3 regions of the Pseudoalteromonas sp. S3178 genome follow, and region 1 is predicted to be linked to each of the others. Evidence: predicted binding sites of a transcription regulator. Region 1 holds the regulator's gene; each other region holds the start of a gene.
What was found. Region 1 encodes LexA, which represses DNA repair genes until DNA is damaged. Its sites were predicted from a motif close to TACTGTATNNNNATACAGTA; they were not measured.

Region 1 (5,515 bases):
TAAAACTGCGTTAAAGTTTGCGATGAAACTATAAGAGGGTAAAAAGCAGACAATGTCGGAAATTCAATTTTTAAATGTAGATCTAGAGCTTGAGTCTAAACATGATATTAGCGCCTTAGTGGCAGACTTAAAGAAAAACGCGACGGTTTTGCATTATGATAAAGACGAATATCGTCAACTTGCGCGTATTGAAGCCTCAGGTGAAATATCAACACCAGATAAAGCTATTAACCACTTGTGCGAGCTTATTGAGTCGTGTTCACGTAACGCGCTTAAGCAATGGCTAAGCTGCTCGCGAAGAACGTTTGATATTGGCTTTGAATCGGGCACGTCACCTAAGTGTTTTAACCAAGCCCTACATGCAGACACACTGCTACGTATATCTGCGATTGGTGCAGGTATGGAAATTACTATTTATCCTATCGAAAAATAAAAAGAAGTAATTACCTGCGCTCTACAACTGCTGCGGTCATTTTTGATACGCAGCATAGCTCATTGCGACTATTTGTTATTTTTATTTCCCACACAGAACTACGTTTACCTATATGAAAAGCCTTAGCGGTTGCAGTTAAAGTACCATTGCGAGATGCTTTTAAATGGCTTGCGCTAATTTCCTGCCCTACACAATAAAATTTTGTAAAGTCGACAACAAAATTAGCAGCATAGCTTGCTACTGTTTCAGCAAGTACTACATTTGCACCACCGTGAACCATACCCATAGGATTATGATGTTCAGGTATAGCAGGCATAGTGGCAACTAGGTAATCATCACCAATTTCTGTGACTTCAATGCCCATGGTTTTCATTAATGTGCCTTGGCCGTCAATGCCTTCTTCTAACTGTTTGCAAAGCTCTAAAGTGATGGGGTGGTGCCAAATACTCATAATTACTCCTTTGAATTAAAACCAAGTTTATAGCACTTTATAAATGTGAATTTTATAAATACCTAAAATGTACACATATGCTTTTAGTTTAGCTATTTTAAAGCACAATTTAAATTTGCGATTTTTATTTAACTGTATATACTCACAGTTAAATGTACTGTATGGAAAACCAGTTGTATGCGACCATTAACGAAACGCCAAGCTCAAATACTAGAACTCATTAAAGTTTTTATTAAAGACACTGGTATGCCTCCTACACGTGCCGAAATAGCGCAAACATTAGGTTTTAAAAGTGCTAATGCAGCAGAAGAGCACTTAAAAGCACTGGCAAAAAAAGGTGCTATTAAAATGAAGCCAGGCGCCAGCCGTGGAATTCAATTAATTGAAGAAGAAGAGCCAGAGCAGTTAGGCCTACCACTTATAGGGCGTGTTGCTGCAGGTTCTCCTATTTTGGCGCAAGAACATGTTGAGAGCCACTGCAAAATAGATCCTTTAATGTTTAAACCTGCCGCCGATTTTTTACTTCGTGTAAATGGCATGAGTATGAAAGATATTGGTATTATGGATGGTGATTTACTGGCTGTACATCGCACTCAAACCGCTGAAAACGGTCAAGTTGTGGTTGCGCGAGTTGATGAAGATGTAACCGTAAAACGCCTAGAAAAAGCAGGCCGCAAAGTATTATTACACGCCGAAAACGAAGAGTTTACGCCAATAGAAGTAGACCTTGAAAATGAGTCTTTTAATATTGAAGGCTTAGCAGTAGGTGTAATTAGAAACGCCGATTGGATGTAATTTCTAGCCTATATTAGATAGTAAATTTATAAATGCGCACTTTTTAGTGTGCATTTTTGTTTTAAAAACCCACCTTTTAGCAATACTAAAGCAGTCATAAAGTTATCTAAGCTGTAAACTTTTTTGCACTCGTACCTAACTCTTCTTTTATGTGATACACCCCCTATTTTAGCTCGTTTTTTGATTATTAAATTGTATTTATGTTGGTGTAATTAAGGCTCATTTTAAAATATAACTTGTTTGTTTTTTATACTAAAACTTGCTTGTTGTACGTTTTTTAGCTAATTATTAATTTGCTGGGCTAACAATAACTCACAGCTTTTAGTTTTGAGAACACACAATATACACAAACTCTTTGTTGGCACAGCAATACCAATTAAAACAAATAAGATTGGTTAAATAATAAAAATAACGAATAGGCGTTTAAGCCGTATGCCTCTTCGCTTTGCACTCGCAATAGCATCAAAGGAGCCGTCACATGGGTAAACTGACCTCTACCTTGTGGCTTGTATTGATTGTTTTTCCGCAGCATGTAATGGCAAATAGCCAATACAATATGCGCAAAGGCGTAACCGATATAAGCAATAATGTATATCAGCTACACATGACCATATTTTTAATATGTTGTGTGATTGGGGTGATAGTGTTCGCAATTATGTTTTGGGCACTGATTCATCACCGTAAATCTAAAGGGGCAGTACCTGCCCAATTTCATGAAAGTACTAAAGTAGAAATACTTTGGACTGCCATTCCATTTGTTATCTTAATTGCCATGGCAATCCCTGCCACTAAAACACTTATTGCAATGGAAGATGCCAGCAAAGCTGATTTAACCATTAAAATTACTGGTTCGCAGTGGAAGTGGCATTACGAATACATGGGTGAGGATGTCGCGTTTTACTCAATTTTATCTACCCCTCAAGATGAAATAGCCAACCTTGCAGATAAAAATCCAAATTATTTGCTTGAAGTTGATAAGCCATTAGTGCTGCCAATTAATCAAAAAGTACGTTTTTTAATCACCTCGGATGACGTTATTCACTCTTGGTGGGTACCTGATTTTGCTGTTAAAAAAGACGCCAACCCCGGCTTCATAAACGAAACATGGAGCAACATTAACGAAGAAGGTATTTACCGAGGACAGTGCGCTGAGCTGTGCGGTAAAGATCATGGCTTTATGCCAGTGGTGGTCGAGGCAAAATCACAGGAAGATTTTAACGCTTGGCTTGCTGATGCAAAACAAGCAAAGCAAAAAGCGGCATTAGCCGATGCTGCTCTGCTTGATCAAACGTTGCCTAAAGAAGAGTTAATGACTTTAGGCGAGCAAGTGTATATGGCAAGTTGCGCTGCGTGTCATCAGCCAACGGGTATGGGGTTACCAGGCGTATTTCCTGCACTGAAAGGCAGTCCCATTGTGCTTGGTGATATAAAAGATCATATAGATGTTGTGATCCATGGTCGCCCTGGTACTGCAATGCAAGCTTTTGCTAAACAACTATCAATAAAACAACTTGCTGCAGTCATTACCTACAAACGCAATGCGTGGGGTAACGATACGGGTGATGTAATTCAACCTAGTGAAATTCAGGCAGCACTTGATGCTGATGGGGAGGCGAACTAATGAGTAGCATAGTAGAACAATCTAACGCCAATGAAGCTCACCACGGTCATCATCCTGCAAAAGGCTTTAAGCGCTGGTTATATACAACCAATCATAAAGATATTGGCAGCTTATATTTAATTTTTTCGCTGACTATGTTTTTAATTGGCGGCGCTATGGCTATGGTCATTAGGGCCGAATTATTCCAACCTGGGTTACAACTAGTTGAGCCTCATTTTTTTAATCAAATGACCACTGTACATGGCTTGATTATGGTATTTGGTGCGGTTATGCCAGCCTTTACCGGCCTTGCTAACTGGATGGTGCCATTAATGATTGGTGCGCCAGATATGGCATTACCAAGAATGAATAACTGGAGCTTTTGGATATTACCCTTCGCATTTTTAATCCTGCTAGCTTCTTTATTTATGCCTGGCGGTGGCCCTGCATTCGGCTGGACTTTTTACGCTCCACTTTCAACCACTTACAGTAACGATAATACTGCGTTGTTTGTATTTGCCGTTCATATTATGGGTATCAGCTCAATTATGGGCGCAATCAATGTAATTGTGACCATAGTTAATTTGCGTGCTCCGGGTATGACATGGATGAAGCTTCCGTTATTCGTGTGGACATGGCTAATAACTGCATTTTTGTTAATTGCTGTTATGCCTGTACTTGCGGGAGCTGTGACCATGGTACTCACAGATAAATACTTTGCTACTAGCTTTTTTGATGCGGCCGGCGGTGGCGACCCGGTTATGTTTCAGCACATATTTTGGTTTTTTGGTCACCCTGAAGTATACATCATGATTTTGCCAGCTTTTGGCATTATATCGACCATAGTGCCTACCTTTTCGCGTAAAAAACTATTTGGTTATGCGTCCATGGTGTACGCCACCTCATCCATTGCGCTACTTAGTTTTATTGTATGGGCTCACCACATGTTTACCACAGGTATGCCGGTGGCTGGCGAGTTATTTTTTATGTACGCAACGATGCTTATATCGGTGCCAACTGGAGTAAAAGTATTTAACTGGGTAGCGACCATGTGGAAAGGCTCAATTAGCTTTGAAGTCCCCATGCTATTTAGTATTGCCTTTATTGTGCTGTTTACCTTAGGAGGCTTTTCTGGGTTGATGTTAGCCATTACACCTGCTGATTTTCAGTATCACGATACGTACTTTGTGGTGGCGCATTTTCACTATGTATTAGTAACCGGAGCCATCTTTTCGATAATGGCGGGTGCTTATTACTGGCTGCCTAAATGGACCGGTAATATGTTTAATATTACCTTGGCTAAATGGCATTTTTGGCTATCGCTTGTGAGTGTAAATGTACTGTTTTTTCCTATGCATTTTGTAGGGCTTGCCGGTATGCCTAGACGTATTCCAGATTATGCGCTGCAGTTTGCCGATTTTAACGCCATTATAAGTATTGGTGGGTTTGCATTTGGTTTATCGCAGCTTTTATTTGTGGCCGTGGTAATTAAGTGCGCCCGAGGTGGCGATAAAGTGCCTGCAAAAGTATGGGATGGTGCCGAAGGTTTAGAGTGGGAAGTTGAATCGCCAGCGCCGTATCATACCTTTTCTACACCACCGGAAATTAAGTAATGACTCACGCGCCGCTACTTAAACGCTTAGTACTTATTTGCATAGGTATGTTTGCTTTTGCTTTTGCCTTAGTGCCCTTATACGACGTATTTTGCGATGTAACAGGGCTAAATGGTAAGCCATCGCTTGAGCAAGCAAAGCTAAGTACACAGGTTACTCAAAACCGAGAAATAGGGGTGAGTTTTACAACCCATGCGCAAAGTGGCGCGCCATTTGTTGTTAAGTCAAAAGAATACAGTGTTGCTGTTAAACCCGGCGCTATGCGTGAGGTAATGTTTAGCGCTAAAAATAACAGTAACCTCGATAAAGTAATGCAAGCTGTGCCCTCGGTTTCGCCCGGTAAAGCGGCTAAGTATTTACATAAAATTGCCTGTTTTTGCTTTGATCAGCAACCGCTAAAAGCAGGGGAAGAACTTGAGTTTAAACTACTTTTTTATGTTGATACCGCATTACCAAGCGATATAGAAGAGCTAACTTTATCGTACACCGTATTTGATATTAGTGAGCAGCTAGTAGCGAGCAATAACTAGCCTGCATGTCTAGTGTAAAACTAGGAGCAAGTAACATGAATCAAGAATATGAAAATTACTACGTACCAGAGCAAAGCCCATGGCCAATAGTGG
Region 2 (5,515 bases), on a different contig from region 1:
TATTTTTAGACGGTGCACCGCTTCATAACTTAGACGAAGAGCAGCGCGCAGCACTTAGAGCGGAAAAAGTGGGCTTTGTTTTTCAATCTTTTATGTTGGTGCAAAGTTTAACCGCGCTTGAAAACGTTATGCTGCCGGCAGAGCTTGCAGGCGAAAGCGATGCAAAAGAGCAAGCGCTTGCGTTACTTGAAAAAGTAGGGCTTAGCCACCGTGTTGATCATTACCCATCGCAGCTATCTGGTGGTGAGCAGCAGCGTGTAGCAATTGCGCGAGCATTTATTGGCACACCTAAAATTCTTTTTGCTGATGAGCCTTCGGCTAATTTAGATAGTAAAAACGGCAAAATGATTGAATCACTTTTATTTGATTTAAACACTCAGCACGGCACTACGCTTATTTTAGTAACGCACGATGAAGCACTTGCGCAAAAGTGTGAACATATTATTCAAATAGAAGCCGGATTACTTGTTAAAAGTGAAGCTGAGGATACTGCAAATGTGGGCTAAGTTAGCGCTTAAATTATTTGCGCGAGAGTTTAGACGTGGCGAGCTTACGGTTATAAGCGCGGCAATTGCGCTTGCTGTATTAACAGTACTTACGCTTTCTATGGTTACCGAGCGAATCGCACAAAGTATTGCACAAAAAAGTAGTGCGTTTATAGCCGCCGACCGTGTACTTGCAAGTGCTCATACACTCGATACTGCTTTTATTACTAAAGCAAAAGAGCAAAACCTGCAAACAGCACAAATGGTTTATTTTGATACCATGCTTTTTGCAAACGACGAAATGCAGTTTAGCTCAGTAAAAGCGGCTTCAAACGAATACCCGTTAAAAGGGCAACTAAAAGTTAAAGACAGCCTAATGGGTGAAACCGTTATTGCCCAGGGCGGGCCTGCACCTGGCAATGTGTGGTTAAGTGAGTCAGTTTTTTATAGCTTAAATATTGATATAGGCGCACAAGTAGAGCTAGGGGCAGCCCTATTTAATGTTGAAAAAGTAATTGTAGAAGAACCTGATGCGCCATTTAATGTGTTTTCGAGTAGTCGTCGTGTATTAATAAACATTGCTGATGTGCCAAAAACAGAGGTAATTCAGCCTGGTAGCCGTGTTTATTACCGCCAGCTTTACGCAGGTGATGAAGCCGATATAAACAGCTTTTATGAATGGCTAAAGCCGCAAATGGCTGAAAACCAGCAGTGGTATGGTGTTAAAGACCGCCAATCGCCAATTTCAAATAGCTTAAACCGCGCAGAGAGCTTTTTACTACTAGCCGGTTTACTGGGTATTATTTTAGCCGCAGTGGCAATTGCAGTATCGGCAAAACGGTATTGTGAGCGCCAGTACGACCCCGTAGCGATGATGAAAACGCTAGGAGGAAGCCGTTCAACTATACGTAAAATATACATGCTGCATTTGCTTTTAGTGTGTGCAATGGCCGTGTCTATCGGTTTATTAATCGGTTATGGCTTGCAAGAAATCGCAACAAGCTATTTATCAAAAAGCATGGGAATGGAGCTGCCTTTAGGTGGGTTTAAACCCTGGTTAATCGCTATAAGTACAGGCGTAATATGTGCGGTTATGTTTTCTATTAAGCCGTTATTTGATTTATTTGATATCCCACCGCTTAGAGTACTGCGCCGTAATTTAGGTGATCAGTTAACCGTAAGCCGAATGCATTTAGGTATGAGTGCGCTAACGGTGTTTTTATTAATGTGGCTTTTTAGTAACAATATAAAAATTACCCTTATTTTGTTTGTGTCTACTTTAGCGCTTATTGGTGTATTATTTTTACTGTCTAAACTTATATTTGGCGGTGGGCGTAAACTGGGTTTAAAACCGGGTAACAGCTGGTCTTTGGCTATTGCGTCTATTCAAAAGCGTGCAAACGTAAATGCTGTGCAGCTTATTAGTTTTTCGTTAGCGATTAAATTATTGTTGTTTTTAATTGTACTTAAAAACGACATGATTTCTGATTGGCAATCGCAGCTTCCAGCTGATGCGCCTAATGCCTTTTTAGTGAATATTACGCAAAATGAGCTTGAGCCAGTAAATGAATATTTAGCGCAAAATGATATTCAGGTGTCAGACTTTTACCCAACCATTCGTGGGCGTGTAAATGCGGTAAATGGCGAGTTGGTTGCACGCAAAGTATCGCTGCAAGACAACGAGAAAAAAGACGAAGAAGCTCGCTCGGGCATTGGCCGTGAGCTAAACCTAACGTGGCTTAAAGATGTACCAGCTCAAAACGAAATTATAGAAGGGCAGTGGTTTGGTGAAGGTGCAGTAGGTGAAGCATCGGTTGAGGAGTCAATGTTAGAACGTTTAGACGTTGAAATAGGCGACACCTTAACGTTTTTAATTGGTGCGCAGTCGTTTGACGCTAAAATTACCAGTGTTCGCAAAGTAAATTGGGCGACGCTAAAACCTAACTTTTTTATAATTTTAAGCCCCGACGTACTTAAAGACTTTCCGGCGACTTATATTTCATCGGTGCGTATAGAGCCTGAGCAAAAACGAGACTTTAGCCAGCTATTACGTACTTACCCAACAATAACCGCAATTGATGTTGATAATTTTGTTAAACAAATTCAATCAACTATTCAGCAAGTGTCGTTAGCTATTGGGTTTGTACTTGCCATAGTTGTACTGTGTGGTGCGCTGGTGCTTATATCGCAAGTACAGGCAAGTTTAGGCGAGCGTATGCAAGAAATTGTAATTTTGCGAACGCTGGGTGCTAAAGGCCGCTTAATTAAAAATGCGACGTTATATGAGTTTTTATTATTGGGTGCTTTAGCGGGTTTTGTTGCGGCACTATTTAGTGATGTAGCGCTTTTAATTGTGCAGCAGCAAATGTTTGACCTAGCAGGTAAATTACACCCCGCTATTTGGCTTATAGGGCCTGTATCGGGTGGTGTATTTGTGGCCGCGCTTGGCTACTTTATGATTGCCCGTAAACTTAAACAAAATACTCAAGGGTTAGTTCGCGCATTAGCGTAAGCTATACTTTGAAACACTAAACGCCCACTTAATTTGTGGGCGTTTTTGTTTTTACTTGTTACTGGTAATTTATACAGTGCTCTGGCATTATTAGCATAATTAAAAAATAACAATAATGGAGCCCTTCTTGGCTATTATTTTAGGGATAGATCCTGGCTCACGATTAACCGGTTATGGTGTTGTGGCGCATCAAGGCGCTAAGTTTACTTACTTAGGCAGTGGCTGCATAAAATTGGCCGATCATCCTTTTCCTATCAGGCTTAAAATGATTTACCAAGGGATCACGCAATTAATTGAGCAATTTTCGCCAGAAACTTTCGCCATCGAAAAAGTATTTATGGCGCACAATCCCGATTCGGCTTTAAAACTAGGCCAAGCCCGAGGAGCCGCTATTGTAGGTGCTTCTATGGCTGATTTACCGGTATTTGAATATTCAGCAAGGCAAATTAAACAAGCCGTGGTGGGTAACGGCGGCGCAGATAAATCGCAAGTACAACATATGGTAAAAAATATTTTAAAATTACCAGGTACGCCTCAGGCTGATGCAGCCGATGCACTTGCTATTGCTATTTGTCATGCTCACTCAGAACAAAATTTAATTAAACTAGCGGGTAGCGCAAGCAAAACCGTTAGAGGACGTTTAAGGAAATAATTATGATTGGCCGCTTAAATGGCATTTTAGTCGAAAAACAACCACCCGAAATTTTATTAGAAGTAAGCGGTGTAGGTTACGAAGTTCAAATGCCAATGACCTGCTTTTATGACTTACCAAACATTGGCGAAAATGCGATTGTTTATACTCATTTTGTAGTGCGTGAAGATGCACAGTTATTATTTGGATTTAATAATAAAACTGAACGTGCACTATTCAGAGAGCTATTAAAAGCTAACGGAGTAGGGCCTAAACTCGGGTTAGCTATATTATCGGGCATGTCGGCTAAGCAATTTGTGAGCTGTGTAAATAACGAAGATGCTACTTCTTTAGTTAAGCTACCTGGTGTTGGTAAAAAAACAGCTGAGCGCCTAGTACTTGAGATGAAAGACCGATTAAAAGATTGGGGCAATGACTTATTTACACCATTTAGCGACAGTGCCGTTATTGAGCCTATGAGCGATACCACAATTGCTAATAATGCCGCCGATGATGCGGTATCAGCATTGGTTGCACTTGGTTATAAATTGCCACAAGCGCAAAAAGCAGTAAAATCGGTTAGTAAACCAGATATGTCTACTGAGATTCTTATTAAAGAATCTTTAAAATCAATGTTGTGAGTAACCCATGATTGAAGCGGATCGCTTAATTGACGCGACTGAAAAAACCAACGAAGACACCATCGATCGTGCTATAAGGCCAAAACTGTTAGCCGACTACCGAGGTCAGCCACATGTTAAGCAGCAAATGGAAATATTTATAGAAGCTGCTCGTAGCCGAGGCGAAGCGCTCGATCATTTATTAATATTTGGCCCGCCAGGCTTAGGTAAAACAACGCTTGCGAACATTGTTGCTAATGAGCTTAACGTAAGTATTAAAACAACCTCAGGCCCTGTACTTGAAAAAGCCGGCGACTTAGCTGCGCTGCTTACCAACCTTGAAGAGGGTGATGTACTGTTTATTGATGAAATACACAGGCTAAGCCCACAAGTTGAAGAAATACTCTATCCAGCAATGGAAGATTACCAACTTGATATTATGATAGGTGAAGGCCCAGCTGCGCGTTCTATTAAATTAGATTTACCTGCATTTACGCTTATTGGTGCGACTACGCGAGCAGGATCGCTAACGTCACCGCTTAGAGACCGCTTTGGTATTGTACAGCGTCTAGAGTTTTACTCAGTAGCCGACTTATCACATATTGTAGGGCGTTCAGCACATTACCTCGATTTAGAAATGTGCGACGACGGCGCAACTGAAATTGCAAAGCGCTCGCGTGGTACGCCACGTATTGCCAACCGTTTACTTCGCCGCGTACGCGACTACACACAAGTAAAGTCAGACGGGACAGTAAATGCAAATGTTGCTGAGCAAGCGCTTGATATGATTGATGTTGATAAAAGCGGCTTTGATTACATGGACCGTAAATACTTACTCGCCATTATAGAGAAGTTTATGGGTGGGCCCGTTGGGCTTGATAACTTAGCAGCGGCAATAGGTGAAGAAAAAGAAACCATTGAAGATGTAATTGAGCCTTTTTTAATTCAGCAAGGCTTTATTCAGCGTACTCCACGCGGGCGAATTGTGTCTGACAATGCTTATCATCATTTTGGTTTACTCCCTAAGCAAGATTAAATTAATTTAGTAGCCTGCTATAGTAAATGTAGCGGGCTGCATCCCTTCTTATTTGTAAACTCTTTATAAACTTACTCAGCTTTCATCCACTTTGTTGCAAATGTAATCAAAAAATTAAAATCATTTTGTAATTCACTTAACGTTAAGACTGGCGTGGCTATGCTGCGTACCATTAATACCAATCAGCATTAATACTTTATCAATTTAAGAGATTAAACTTAGGCTAACAGT
Region 3 (5,515 bases), on a different contig from region 1:
TAAGTGATTTAAAAGCACTAGAGAGGCTATTATCTAACTGTTTTTTACCTGTTAAAGAAAACTGTTTTAATAACTGCTCATCGCTGCAATTTTGCAGCACACTTTGAATAATAAGTTGTTTATCAGGAGTGTTTAACTTTCTTACATTTGAAGGCGCTTTATTTATGGCATGCCAAACTACGGCTGATACTGAAAACCTATTTAAGCTTTTATCTCTAAATTGCGTTAGTTGAAAAAGCGCATGTGATGTAAGTGGCTCATCAGAAAAACTATTGAGTAATATACTGACAAGCTGCCAATGAATGGTTTTAAAGTGAGTTAAAAGTCCGTACATAAATTCATTTTGAAATTGTTTGCTTAGACCGTCTAATTTATTACAGCCATCATGTAATGGTTTGATCACTAATACTGAATGCTCAGCAGTGCTTTTATCTTTTTTAAATCCTAGTTTTACAGGTACAAACCCCTGGCTTTGCCAAAAATTGAGTAAGGGGGCCGTAGCTCCAAAACTTGCGCCAAAAAATTTGCACTGTGGCTTTAGCTTTAATTCGCAATAGCCAATTAGTGCTTTTCCGAGCCCTAAATTGTGAGCGCTAGGGTCTACGGCTATACGCACTACGCGGGCACTTAGCTGGGTTAAAAAGTCAGCGCTGAAGCTAAGTTGTGCGAGCGTTTGCGCCATTAGATGACCTTGTGGACGACGCTCTCCTGAAATAATCATCTCTGCTAGCTCAGTATCGATATCACCTTCAATAGCTATTAAGCAAACGGCTACTAAGCGGTTGTGCTCTTCACTAATAAATATTCGCTGTGCAGGCGCATCAAGCAGGTGTCGTAAATCGTTAACGCTACTTTGATAGTGTGCTTGGGCAAGTAATGCAATAACCTGCCTAAGTAGCAGTTCATCATTAATTAATGATTGCTGGCTAATTTCACGGTGTGTTAAAGCAGATATATCAGCACAATTGGTTTCGCTAAATTGAGCGTCTAGTGCCAATAGTGTGCGTATATGCTGCTCAAGAGGATCGTGTTTGGCAAATCGCAGTGGCTCGTCAAGCGTAACTACTTTTGCTGCTTTATAATGTGCTTTAACGTGCTTGCTAAAGCGAATTGTATAACCTCGTCCATTACCCTCGTAGCCTACAAGTGTGCTTGCAAATACAACTCTTGGGTAATGCATTAATATTTTTAATAATATAGGCACTGGTATTGCGGCAGCTTCGTCAACAAGTAATAAATCGCATTCGGGTAAATTATTGAGCAAGGTATCTGGCGGCATATAAGATAAGTTAGCCAACTGCTTTTGTGTAGGGTCGTAATTTACATTTAGTGCATTTGCTAAATGTTTAAAACTTGAATGTGTTGCACTGAATTGAGTGGCGCAAAGAATTATTTTTTTATCGCTAAGTTGTGCTGCACTAAGCCCAAGCGCTGCTGATTTACCTCGCCCGCGATCTGCATTTATTAATAGAGGTCTATTTGCTCTTCCATTCGCTACTTTTACTATTTGCTCAACACAGTTTTGCTGTGGCTGATAATTAATAGTATTGCTATGTGAAGGCTTAATATTACTTGTTACCCCGTTTAGCTCACTAAAATGTAAAGCGGGCAGAGAATGAATAATAGAGCTAAAACGTTTGTTAAATAAGCTTTGTGAAGTGTTATGCCCGAAAGACTCAATGCTAGCTAAAGCAGGATCGGGCCAAGTATCGAGTGAATTAAGCTCTGGCAGCATTAAAAATAAAATTCCGCCAGCTTTAACAGTACCTGCAAGCGCAGCTAATTTATCTGGATGTAGGCCACTAAAACCATCGTAAACAGCATCGTTAAACTCTTTACCCAATATTTGATGATTATGAGAGGGCCAAATGGCGTTTTTTAAAGTCTCTGATTTAGATAACGCAGCTGTATTGTCGTTATTTATAAAAGAGTTAACTAAGCTATAGCACCAAGCAGAATTGCCTGTAATAAGCACTAGCTGGCGATGGCTTGCACCAGCTAGTTGCTGAGTTAGTTTTGTAACTAACTCTTTATACAGCTTGAAGTCGTGCATATGCGGTTACTAGCCATTTACTGCCAAGGTCGTCAAAGTTTACTTGCACACGCGATTGCGCGCCGCTACCTTCGTAATTAAGCACAGTCCCTATACCAAACTTAGCGTGTAGTACGCGCTGGCCTAAGTTAAACCCGCTTTCTTCAAATACAGCATGGCTTACTGAGGCACTAAAACGCCCCGCAGCTGGCGGGCGCGACACTTGCGTTTTAATACGAATTTCTTCTACGCAGTCTTCTGGTATTTCACGTAAAAAGCGTGAAGGACTGTGGTATTTTTCTTGACCGTATAAACGGCGACTTTCGGCGTGGCTTATGTATAGTTTTTCCATTGCGCGGGTCATACCAACATAACAAAGACGTCGCTCTTCTTCTAAGCGACCTGTTTCTTCATTACTTTGCTGTGAAGGGAACATGCCTTCTTCAACACCCACCATAAACACAAGCGGAAACTCTAAGCCTTTAGCTGAGTGAAGGGTCATCATTTGTACCGCGTCTTCGTGCTCATCAGCTTGGCCTTCACCAGATTCAAGTGATGTATAAGCTAAAAACCCTTGAAGTGGCGAACTAAACTCTTCTTCCTCAGGGAGTTCGTACTGATCACAGGCACTTATAAGTTCTTCTAAGTTTTCTACGCGAGCACGGCCTTTTTCGCCTTTTTCAGCTTGGTACATAGCCATAAGGCCAGAGGTTTGAATCGCGTATTTAGCTTGCTCATGCAGTGTAAGGTCACTAATTTTGTCTTCTATGTGCTCTACCAGTTCTACAAATTTAGATACTGCACCTGCCGCGCGGCCAGATAAGTGCTGTTGTTCAACAATGGCTTTAGCTGCGTACCAAAGCGGGAGTGATTCAGCCCGTGCACAATCACGTATATGACTTAATGTTTTATCGCCAATACCGCGCGCAGGGGTATTAATAACGCGTTCAAATGCAGCGTCATCTTGGCGGTTTCCTACCAATCGCAAGTACGATAGTGCATCTTTAATTTCTTGACGCTCGAAGAATCGCATACCACCGTAAATACGGTATTTTAAGCCTTCTTGTAGCATGGCTTCCTCGAGTACACGAGATTGCGCGTTGCTACGGTATAAAATGGCGGCGTCTTGCAATGCATTACCTGCATTTAACCAGCTACGTAATTTGCTGCTTACAAAGCGGGCTTCGTCTAGCTCGTTAAAGGCGGCATAAATCGATATAGGCTCGCCTTCGTTACCATCGGTCCATAAGCTTTTACCCATACGCTCTGAATTGTTTTTTATAAGCGCATTAGATGCTTTTAGAATGGTTGCAGTTGAGCGGTAGTTTTGCTCAAGGCGAATAGTCTCGGCATCAAAGTCAGTTAAAAAACGTTTTATATTTTCTATTTTAGCGCCGCGCCAACCATAAATACTTTGGTCGTCGTCGCCCACAATCATAATGCTTTGTGTATCGCCTGCGAGTAGCTTTAACCATGCGTACTGAATGGTATTGGTATCTTGGAACTCGTCTACCAGCATGTGCGCAAAGCGCTGTTGGTAATGACGAAGTAGTGTAGGGTTATTTTTAAGCACCTCATAGCTACGCAGGAGTATTTCAGCAAAATCGACTAAACCAGCACGGTCACACGCTTCTTGATACGCGGCATATACACGCAGCATCATTTGCTCATTTATATCGTAAGCTTGAATATCTTTAGGGCGAAGTGCTTCGTCTTTCTTAGCGCTTATGTACCAGCCAAATTGTTTAGCTGGCCATTTTTTATCATCAATATTCATTGATTTTAATAAGCGCTTGATCATTCTTAGCTGATCGTCAGAATCTAATATTTGAAAGGCTTCTGGCAGGTTTGCTTCTCGGTGATGAGCGCGCAAAATACGGTGCGATAAGCCATGGAAAGTACCAATCCACATGCCACCGACAGGTGCTTTTAAGGTTTCTTCTACTCGAGAGCGCATTTCTTTAGCGGCTTTATTGGTAAAAGTAACCGCAAAAATACTATAAGCAGAGGCTTGCTCAACCTGCATTAACCACGCAATACGATGAACCAGCACTCGTGTTTTACCAGACCCAGCACCTGCTAATACCAGCATGTTTTGTAGTGGAGCTGCAACGGCATCGCGTTGTTTGTCATTTAAGCCATCGAGTAATTCAGAAACGTCCATCGTTACGCCTTTTCAATCAATAATGAGGGCAGTATAACAGGTGTTTTTGTTAGGCTAAATAAAATACTGTTTTTATGAACAGCTATTCTAAAAATAGTGCCTAAAACCAACTAGCTGGCTAGTTTTTAGCATGTATAAATAACTAAATTTAAGAATAAAAATAATCAAATTGACCTATATTTAGTAAAAAATACTAACGTATTTATTTAGTATTAATTTAACTATCTGATTTTTAAGCTTTAATAAATTGGCATAAAGTGTGATAGTAAGTAAATAACTAAAATTTAAAATTAATTAACTACAGAGGTGAGTATGGCTGATCAAGGTTCTGGCGGTAATGTAATTGCAGCGTTGTGTAATATCTTTTTTCCTGGTTTAGGGCAACTAGTTCAAGGGCGTATTTTATCCGCTATATTTTTTGCGCTAGCGATTATAATTAGTTATGCGCTTATATATGTATTAGTAGGCTTTGTACTTGTGCCAATTATTTACTTATGGTCGATTATAGACGCAGCACGTTACCGTTCGCGAAGTTAGGTATTTAACGTTTTATAAAAATAGCGCCCATTGGCGCTATTTTGCTTTTTAGAGTCGGCGTTTAAGCGAATTTACGGGTATAATCGCGTTATTAGCGTTTAAAAAGTAACAGTTATGGAATATCAATTTATACGTGACCCTATTAGTGGCTTACGCATTAAAATAAGCAGCGAGCACGCAATAATTGGCCGTTGGTTAAATGAAGAGATTGGCAAAGACAAAGTAGCCATGGTGCAAGCGCTTATTACCTCGGTAAAAACAAGCTACGAGCCAGTTACCCTAAAAGGCCAGGAGATCGATTTAATACTCTCTAAAGACGAAGCCTTATTTGAAGCGCATGCCCTGCATCAAGATAGTGAAGATCTAGTAGCCTACCAAGATGATGATTTAATGCTTGAAGAAAACGGCTTAAGCAGTGGCTGTGGCTTTGAAGATTTTATTGATTTAATTGAGTCGTGGTCTGAATTTAGCGGATCAAAGTAAAACCAAATTTATTAAAATAGTGCAGATGCATTACGCTTTTTTTATCTGTACTATTACACTAATCAAAAACGTCAGGAATGAATATGTCTGCCAATTTAAACAAGCTAGTAGTCATGCTAGAAATGCAAAATGCCATGAATACTAAGGTTCATGATCAATGGTTTAGCCAAGGATTTGAATGGTACAGAGCCATTTGGGTCGAATGTGCAGAAATGTTAGATCATTACGGCTGGAAGTGGTGGAAAAAACAAACGCCCGATACAGAGCAAGTAATTTTAGAATTGGTTGATATTTTTCAC

Region 2: a site for LexA is predicted at 3,057-3,076, ahead of ruvC (crossover junction endodeoxyribonuclease RuvC). Genes of this name have one in related genera too.
Region 3: a site for LexA is predicted at 4,261-4,280, ahead of uvrD (DNA helicase II). Genes of this name have one in related genera too.

Annotation. Positions count from the first base shown of each region.
Region 1 covers NZ_PNCW01000040.1:34,708-40,222, forward strand. Annotated here, with positions in the region: gene CWC11_RS12725 (hypothetical protein) at 53-433, shown strand; gene CWC11_RS12730 (PaaI family thioesterase) at 444-884, opposite strand; gene lexA (transcriptional repressor LexA) at 1,062-1,679, shown strand; gene coxB (cytochrome c oxidase subunit II) at 2,158-3,300, shown strand; gene ctaD (cytochrome c oxidase subunit I) at 3,300-4,892, shown strand; gene CWC11_RS12750 (cytochrome c oxidase assembly protein) at 4,892-5,422, shown strand; gene CWC11_RS12755 (cytochrome c oxidase subunit 3) at 5,458-5,515, shown strand, end outside.
Region 2 covers NZ_PNCW01000017.1:29,724-35,238, forward strand. Annotated here, with positions in the region: gene CWC11_RS04265 (ABC transporter ATP-binding protein) at 1-506, shown strand, start outside; gene CWC11_RS04270 (ABC transporter permease) at 496-2,997, shown strand; gene ruvC (crossover junction endodeoxyribonuclease RuvC) at 3,125-3,649, shown strand; gene ruvA (Holliday junction branch migration protein RuvA) at 3,652-4,269, shown strand; gene ruvB (Holliday junction branch migration DNA helicase RuvB) at 4,277-5,284, shown strand.
Region 3 covers NZ_PNCW01000002.1:11,576-17,090, reverse strand. Annotated here, with positions in the region: gene CWC11_RS00240 (tRNA(Met) cytidine acetyltransferase TmcA domain-containing protein) at 1-2,053, opposite strand, end outside; gene uvrD (DNA helicase II) at 2,031-4,196, opposite strand; gene CWC11_RS00230 (hypothetical protein) at 4,509-4,733, shown strand; gene CWC11_RS00225 (YacL family protein) at 4,848-5,216, shown strand; gene CWC11_RS00220 (dUTP diphosphatase) at 5,300-5,515, shown strand, end outside.